DNA from 2 places in the Terrisporobacter glycolicus ATCC 14880 genome. Region 1 is predicted to be linked to the other one. Evidence: riboswitches for the same ligand, from Rfam matches in the RefSeq annotation. Region 1 holds a riboswitch; the other holds the start of a gene.
The links. Region 1 has a riboswitch for thiamine pyrophosphate ahead of TEGL_RS16910 (MTH1187 family thiamine-binding protein). Riboswitches for the same ligand answer to the same signal wherever they lie in the genome.
Positions count from the first base shown of each region.

Region 1 (4,205 bases):
CATAAGGTAACTCTATTTACAATTTAGCACAAAACAATTACCAAATAGCCACATGACCATCACATCTTTTTTCTGTGGCGCAAACATAAGACCCAGCTTCAATATTTTTTAATATAATCTGTCCCTTACCCATATTTGTGAAGTCTTCCATAACTTTAATATGATGACCTTTTTCCATAAGTCCTTGTACAATTGCTTCATTCATATCACTTTCAACTTCAATGTCTTTGTTTTTAATCCATTGCCAACGAGGCGCATCTAATGCTTCTTGAGGATTCATATTAAAATCAATCAAATTAGTAAGAACTTGCAACTGTCCTTGAGGTTGCATAAATGCACCCATTACACCAAATGCCCCTACAGCTTCATTATCCTTGCATAAAAATCCTGGTATAATTGTGTGGTATGGCTTTTTAAATGGTTTTACCACATTAACATGATTTTTATCTAAACTAAAGTTGTTTCCCCTATTATGAAGGGCTATTCCTGTACTTGGAACTACTAATCCTGATCCAAATTCTGTGTAATTGCTTTGTATGTATGACACCATATTTCCATCTTTGTCACCGCTACACAAATATACTGTTCCTGGTGAATAAGGATCTCCACATATAGGTTCAATAGCCTTATCTCCTATTAAGCTTCTTCTTTTCTTTGCATAATCTTCATTTAGTAATTCTTCAACCTTTACTTCCATTTCTTTTATATCTGTTACATAAGTTTTGCTATCAGCAAAGGCAAGTTTTAAACTTTCTATAATTTTATGGTAATTATCTACATGTTCTTTATCACTATGCAAATTAAGCCCCTTTAATATATTTAAAGCCATAAGCACTGTTATTCCATGACCATTTGGTGGTATTTCAAAAACCTCATATCCTTTGTACTCTGTGCTAATTGGCTCCATCCACTGAGGATAAAATTTCTCCAGATCACTTTTTCTAATAAATCCATTGTACTTTCTAGAGAACTCATCTATTTCATCTGCCAAACTTCCTCTATAGAAACTTTCACCGTTGCTTCTTCCTATTTCCTCAAGAGTTTCTGCCATGTCTTCACACCTGAAAATTTCTCCAGCCTTAGGAGCTCTTCCTAATTTACCAAAAGTTTCAAACCAGTACTTATACTCTTCCCCCTGTAAGTTTTCTTCGTATTCATCATAAACTTTCTGCCATAAATTTGATACAGTTTGTCCCACAGCATAGCCATTTCTAGCATATTCTATGGCACTTTTCAAACATTCTAATAAACTTAACTTTCCGTATTTTTCATTAAGTTCTCCCCATGCAGCAGGTATTCCAGGAACTGTCACAGCACCAAATCCATACTTAGGCATAGATTCCATCCCCTCATATTCTTCCAACTTCATTTTCTCCGGTGCAAATCCGCTGGAATTTAATCCATAAAGCTTCTTTTCTTCTTCTATCCATACTAATGCATAAGCATCCCCACCAATTCCACATCCTGTAGGCTCAACAACAGTAAGACAAGCTGCCGTAGCTATGGCTGCATCTACTGCATTGCCACCCTTTTTCAAAATTTCCAAACCAGCCTGAGCTGCAATTGGCGTTGATGTTGCCACTGCTCCATTTTTTCCATAAACTATATTTCTTATGGAATTATATTTATTATTAATTGAAGTTAAATTCATATTTTTCCCCCCCAGTTATAATATTAATTTACTACATATATATATTGTATATTATATAACAATGAACTATATGGTTTTATCCTTAAATTGACTGTTGACAATCTTTTTAAATAAACTATAATGAAGTTAAAAGTAAATATTTGCTAGGGGTGCCTTTATTGGCTGAGAGGTTTTGCCGACCCTTGTACCTGATCTGGATAATACCAGCGTAGGAAAGCTATATACTTTATTTCTCATAAAGAGTATCAGGGATTAAATTTGATTATATATGCTATGCCTACGGGTATAGCATTTTTTTATGTATTTATATATGTAATTATAAAAAGGAGGAATAATAATGGTTATAGCAGACGTGGCAGTAATGCCTCTTAGACCTTATACAGGTGAGGAGGAAATGTACAAAGTAGTAGATGCTTGCATCGAAAAAGTAAAGGAAAGTGGTCTTAAGTATGAAATCGGTGCCATGAGTACAACATTTGAAGGGGAATTTGATGAAGTTTTTGATTTAATAAAAGTAATGCACAAAATACCCTTTCAACTAGGATGTGAAAGAGTCATCACAGTTGCTAGGGTTGACGAGAAAGCTGGAGGCCTAACAATTGAGAACAAACTTAGAAATCACAGATAAGATTAAAAATTATATTTATCCACTTATAACGTTTGTAAGTATTTTATTATTATGGCAGTTTATTGTGGTAAGTAATGATATACCTCAATATATTATGCCTGCACCAAGCAAAATAATAAAAGTTTTTAGCACAGATTTTGCAAACTTGCAAATGCATGCTTTAGTTACTTTAAATGAATCTGTTTTAGGATTTATTTATTCCATATTATTGGCATTAGCAATAGGTACAATTATGGACTTTGTTCCATTTATAAAGAAATGTTTCTATCCTATAATGCTAGTATCTCAAATGATACCAACAATAACCATAGCTCCACTACTTATAATATGGTTTGGATTTGATTCATTACCAAAAATAATCATGGTAATGACTACTTGTTTCTTCCCCATATTAATAAATTTTGTGGATGGTATGGAAAATATAGATAAAGACTATATAAATTTATTCAAAACTATGGATGCCAGCAAACTAAATACATTTATTCATTTAAAACTTCCCATGTCTTTGGAAAGCTTATTTACAGGCTTAAAAATTTCAGCTACTTATGCCTTTGTTGCTGCAACAGTTGCTGAGTGGCTTGGTGGAAGTGTAGGGCTTGGTGTTTATATGGTAAGAGCAAAAAGTGCATATGCTTTGGACAAAGTATTTGCATCTACAATTTTAGTAATAATCTTTAGTTTAATATTTGTAATGGGTATAAATATTTTGAAGAAAATAATATTAAAACACAAGTACAAAGGAGAATAAAATGAAGTTTAAAAAAAGCATATCATTAATGACAGCTGCACTACTTACTATAGGTTTAGTGACAGGTTGCTCAAAGAAAAGTACTGAAAAAAAAGAAGGAAACTCAGATTTACAAAAGGTTACTGTAGTTCTTGACTGGACTCCAAATACTAACCATACAGGATTATATGTTGCTTTAGATAAAGGATATTACAAAGAACAAGGTTTAGATGTGGAAATAATTCAACCATCTGATGGTACTGCTACTACTATAGTTGCCACAGGAAAAGCTGATTTTGGTGTAAGTTATCAAGAAGATGTTACTTATGCAAAAACTAGTGAAGACCCACTTCCAATAAAATCTATAGCTACAATTATTCAACACAATACTTCTGGGTTTGCATCTCCAGCAAACAAAAAAATTAAAACTGTAAAAGATTTTGAAAACAAAACTTACGGTGGATGGGGATCAGAATCAGAAAAAGCTACTTTAAATGCAATTATGACTAACAACGGTGCTGATTTTAGCAAAATCAAAATAGTAGATATAGGAAAAGATGATTTCTTCACAGCTACTAAAGGTGACATAGATATAGCTAATATTTTCGAAGGTTGGACAGGTGTAGAGGCAAAGCTTCGTGGGGAAGATATAAACTTTGTAGCTACTAAGGATTTAGACAAAAGATTAGACTACTATACTCCTCTTTTAATAACTAGTGAAAAAATAATAAATGAAAATCCAGACCTTGCTAAGAAGTTTTTAGCTGCAACAAGCAAAGGATACCAAGATTGTGTTAAAAATCCTGAAGAAAGTGCAAAAATATTATTAAAACATGCTCCTGAAATAAACGAAGACTTAGCTATTGAAAGTCAAAAGTATTTAGCTGATAAATATATAGATGACGCTTCTAAATGGGGCGAAATGAAAGATAGTGTTTGGAATAATTACACTGATTTCATGAAAGAATATAAATTAATAAACAAGGATATGAAAGCAAGTGATGCATATACAAATGAATTCTTACCAAACTAATAAAAAAATTATTATTAGTAATTTATCAAAAAAATACAAAGATAAGCTTATTTTAAAAGATATTGATTTACATGTTTATGATGAAGAGATTGTTTCCATTATAGGTCCTAGTGGTTGTGGTAAAAGTACTATTTTCAACATACTTTCCAACTTAACAACTAGTGAT
Region 1 is NZ_CP117523.1:3,458,791-3,462,995, forward strand. Features, by position in the region: gene ggt (gamma-glutamyltransferase) at 38-1,651, opposite strand; TPP riboswitch at 1,787-1,883, shown strand; gene TEGL_RS16910 (MTH1187 family thiamine-binding protein) at 1,989-2,279, shown strand; gene TEGL_RS16915 (ABC transporter permease) at 2,251-3,027, shown strand; gene TEGL_RS16920 (ABC transporter substrate-binding protein) at 3,029-4,039, shown strand; gene TEGL_RS16925 (ABC transporter ATP-binding protein) at 4,020-4,205, shown strand, end outside.

Region 2 (4,205 bases), 1.6 Mb from region 1:
GGATGCAAGTAAATTAAATCCTCCACCTTGAGGATATTGAACAAATTGTATTTTTAATAAAACAAAGTGAACACCTGCAAACAAAGCTATTATCACCATTGTTTTTGTATTTAATTTAAAGTCCTTAAGTTTAGATATATAATATATTACAGGTATTAAACATAAACCTAATATAAATGTATTTATCATTACCTCATCTCCTTGTAAGCCATATCCCAAAATGCCATTTCATATAAGCTACCTTTTATAAAAATATCTTTTAGTTTTTCTCTTTTATTATCGTCTATATTTTTACAAAGTTCGTTTGCCAAATCTATATTTTCATTGGCACACATTCTATATTCTTCACAAGAATATGACTCTATCCATGCAGCGTAATAATTATTTTCTAAATTGTCCTTATATATTTCTTTCATTTCTTTAGCTATATAATAATAACTCCACGCACATGGAAGTACTGCTATTATTAAATCTTGAATATCTCCTGTTAATGCTATGCTTTTCATAAAATTAGTATAGTTTTCATTTTCCCATTTTATATTATGTCTTTGAAGTGTTTTAATATCTTCACCTAGCTCTTTTAAATAAGCTATATGTGTAGCACTTTCATCTTCCATAATTCCATTTACACTATCTTTAAAAAACTTCATATGCTTTACGTCATTGCTTTTTATAAATCCCATGGAATAAACTTTAGCATAGTCTAGAAGATATAAATAATCTTGAACTAAATAGTCTCTAAATTTTTCTTTGTCTAAAGTTCCTTCTCCCATTTCTACTATAAAAGGATGTTTTAAATATTCATCCCATATTTTCTTACTTTCATTAAATAAATAATCTGATAATAACATAGCGTCCCCCTTTCTGCTATAATGAAAATTTAAGTTGTGCTAACTCAATTTTTCCATATTTATTGCAAGTATCTTCATTCAAAATAAACATTTCATCAAATAGTCTTGTTTTAAAGCTTCCTATTGATGGATTTTCTCTATTAGCTAACTCTCCACAAAGAGACATTACTAAAGTTCCCATTACTGCAGCATCTATTTTCTCTTCTGCACATGGTAAAAAACTTCCTATTAAAGATGTACTCATACAACCTGTACCTGTTATAAATTTAAGTTTTGGTGTTCCATTACTTATTTTATAAATTTTATCTCCATCACTGATTACATCAGTCTTTCCTGAAGCAACAACAACGCACTCAAGTTTTTTAGCCACCTCTTTAACAATAAATGATGCATCACTTCCATCATCAAAAGAATCTACACCTTTCCCTTTAACATCTAATCCACCTATAAACTGAATTTCCGATATATTGCCTCTTATTACATCAAATTTAACTTCATTTAATAATTTATTAGTTAAATCGGTTCTTGCCTTTGTAGCAAATACTCCTACTGGATCTAATATAACTGGCTTATTGTACTTATTTGCAGTTTTTCCAGCTAATACATATAAATCTAGTAGTTCACTATTCATAGTTCCAATATTAATAACTACACTGCTAGAAACTTTAACTATGTCATCCACTTCTTCATAAGAAAAACTCATTAGTGGACTTGCCCCTATAGCTAGTGTTGTATTAGCACAATCTGTTATAGTAACATTATTTGTATAGTGTAATACAAGTGGATTTATTTCCTTAACTTTTTTTAATAATTTATACATAATATCCCCCTATGTTTAATCAAATTTATAAAAATGATGTACCGGTCCTACTCCTTGACCTATATCAAAGCTATGCTTTATGGCTTCTGTAATATATTCTTTACTAAGTTTTACTGATTCTTTGATGTCATATCCTAATGCTAAGTGAGATGTAATAGCAGAAGATATAGTACACCCAGTTCCATGAGTATTTTTCTTATTAATTCTTTCGCATTTATAAACCTCAAAAGTGTCTTCTCCCATTAATACATCTACACAATCTCCATCTAAATGACCACCTTTCATAAGCACAAATTTAGATCCTAGATCAAGAATTGCTTTACCTACTTTTTTCATATCTTCAACTGTATTTATTTTTATATTGCTTATTTCCTCAGCTTCAGGAATATTTGGTGTTACTATATATGCCTTAGGTATAAGATATTTAATTAAATTATCTTTAGCTTCTGGTTTAAGAAGTGAATATCCACTTTTAGAGATCATAACCGGATCCACAACTAAATATTTACAAGGATATTTTTCTAATGATTCAACTATATCTTTAATTATTTCTGGAGAAGATACCATCCCTACCTTTATTGCTTTTGGTTGTATATCTTCACATACAGCTTTTATTTGTTCCTTAATTATTTTTGAGCTAAGTTCTTCTACATAAAAAACCCCTTGTGTATTTTGAGCTGTAATAGCTGTAATTACACTCATTCCATAGGTTCCTATAGCTGAAAATGTTTTTAAGTCTGCTTGTATTCCTGCCCCTCCAGATGAGTCTGAGCCTGCAATTGTTAAAGTTGGTATTTTGTAATTTTTCATATCTTTACTCCCTCTATTTTCAATGTTATATAATTTCTGAGCATAAAAAAATGCTATACCCGTAGGCATAGCATAATATAAACAAATTTAAAACCCTTGTATGGTTATAAAATTCATGGTGCTTTCCTACGCTGGCATTATCCAGATCAGGTACAAGGGTTGGTATAAACCTCTCAGCCAATGGCGCCCCTAGCAATTTATTTACTTTCAACTTCATTATAATACTTTTATAAAAATTGTCAACTTTTATTTATTTTTCCTATTCTTATTGAAAATTTATCTTTAACTTCATCTATAAACAATTCCGGATTATTTATTATCCATATTTTTTTAGATTTGCTTAATTTTTTAATATAATATTCTAATTTCATAGCTTGGCTTTTATTATCAATTTCAAAAAATATCTCTAATTTATCAAAACCATTAGCTCTAGTGTATTTAGAATTAATACCTTGCTTATGTTCTTCCATACGCCTTATTATATCTGTAGTATAACCTGTATATAGAGTATTATTTTTGCATTTAATTATATATGTATAGCACATAAATCTCCCCCAGTATTTTTATACTTTTTATTATACCCTATAAGCACTGTAGAAAACAAAATTTTTAACTAAAAAAGAGTTATCAAAATTTGATAACTCTTAAATAAGTACTATTCAACTTTTATTGCATCTACTGGACAGCTTTCTTCTGCATCCTTAGCATCATCTTCTGAACCTGATGGAACAGTATCCACTATTACATGAGATAAACCATCATCACCCATTTCAAATACTTCTGGACATACAGATGGACAAACACCACATCCTATACATAAGTCTTTATCTACATATGCTTTCATTTCTTACCTCCAAATATAAATTTCAATATCGTATATATTATTATCAGTTTATAATAAAATAATACATTAGACTGTATGTATTTCTAGTATGTTTTGTCTAAAACATAATTAATTATTGGCATTATAGTTCGTTTATTACTTCTATCAATACACCTATATTTTTCTAATTTTATCATTTCAAAAGATTGATTTTTATTTATGCTCTTTTTGAATTTTGTTTTATCTATTCTTGTTAAATCATTAAAATCAATACAACCTTGCAAGAAAAAGAACTTCATTTGTTTTTTAATTTCTTCATCTTCAAAATTATGTTCAACTATATCTTCCCTACTTTGCATATTCATACTAACACAAAATAAAACTATATTTTTATTTTTCAAAATCTGATACTTTTCTTCTATATAGTCTGCCAAACATATTTTAGAATTATATATGGGGCTACCAAATATAATTGTTTTATATTTTAATAAATCCCATCTTCCAACGTCAGATATTTCGTACAAATCTGCATTTAGTTTTATGGCTAACCATCCAGCATATTTCATAGTACATCCATATTTAGTTTTATACACAATGGCTATTTTTTTATCATAAGGCACAATAATCCCTCCATATTTTTATATATTAAAAATATGGAGGGATTATGAATTCTTTAATGAATTATAAAAACATTTTTTCTCCTAAAATTGAAAATGACTGTAAAGCCAAATAGACTCTAATATCTAAAGAAGTATGATTATTTTTTATTATTTCTTTTGCTTCTTCCTTTGAAACTAAAACTGCTTCGATATCTTCATCATCTTCTAAAAACTCACTGCTTATCTCACCTTCACATATACAATAAACAAAGGCTGCAGATTCATCTGTCATTCCTGGTGAT
Region 2 is NZ_CP117523.1:1,862,439-1,866,643, reverse strand. Features, by position in the region: gene thiT (energy-coupled thiamine transporter ThiT) at 1-189, opposite strand, end outside; gene tenA (thiaminase II) at 189-851, opposite strand; gene thiM (hydroxyethylthiazole kinase) at 868-1,671, opposite strand; gene thiD (bifunctional hydroxymethylpyrimidine kinase/phosphomethylpyrimidine kinase) at 1,687-2,481, opposite strand; TPP riboswitch at 2,588-2,682, opposite strand; gene TEGL_RS09270 (GIY-YIG nuclease family protein) at 2,721-3,026, opposite strand; gene TEGL_RS09265 (ferredoxin) at 3,137-3,325, opposite strand; gene TEGL_RS09260 (flavodoxin domain-containing protein) at 3,409-3,924, opposite strand; gene TEGL_RS09255 (NUDIX hydrolase) at 3,986-4,205, opposite strand, start outside.
Region 2: linked by a shared signal. The riboswitch ahead of thiD (bifunctional hydroxymethylpyrimidine kinase/phosphomethylpyrimidine kinase) and the one ahead of TEGL_RS16910 (MTH1187 family thiamine-binding protein) in region 1 are both predicted to bind thiamine pyrophosphate.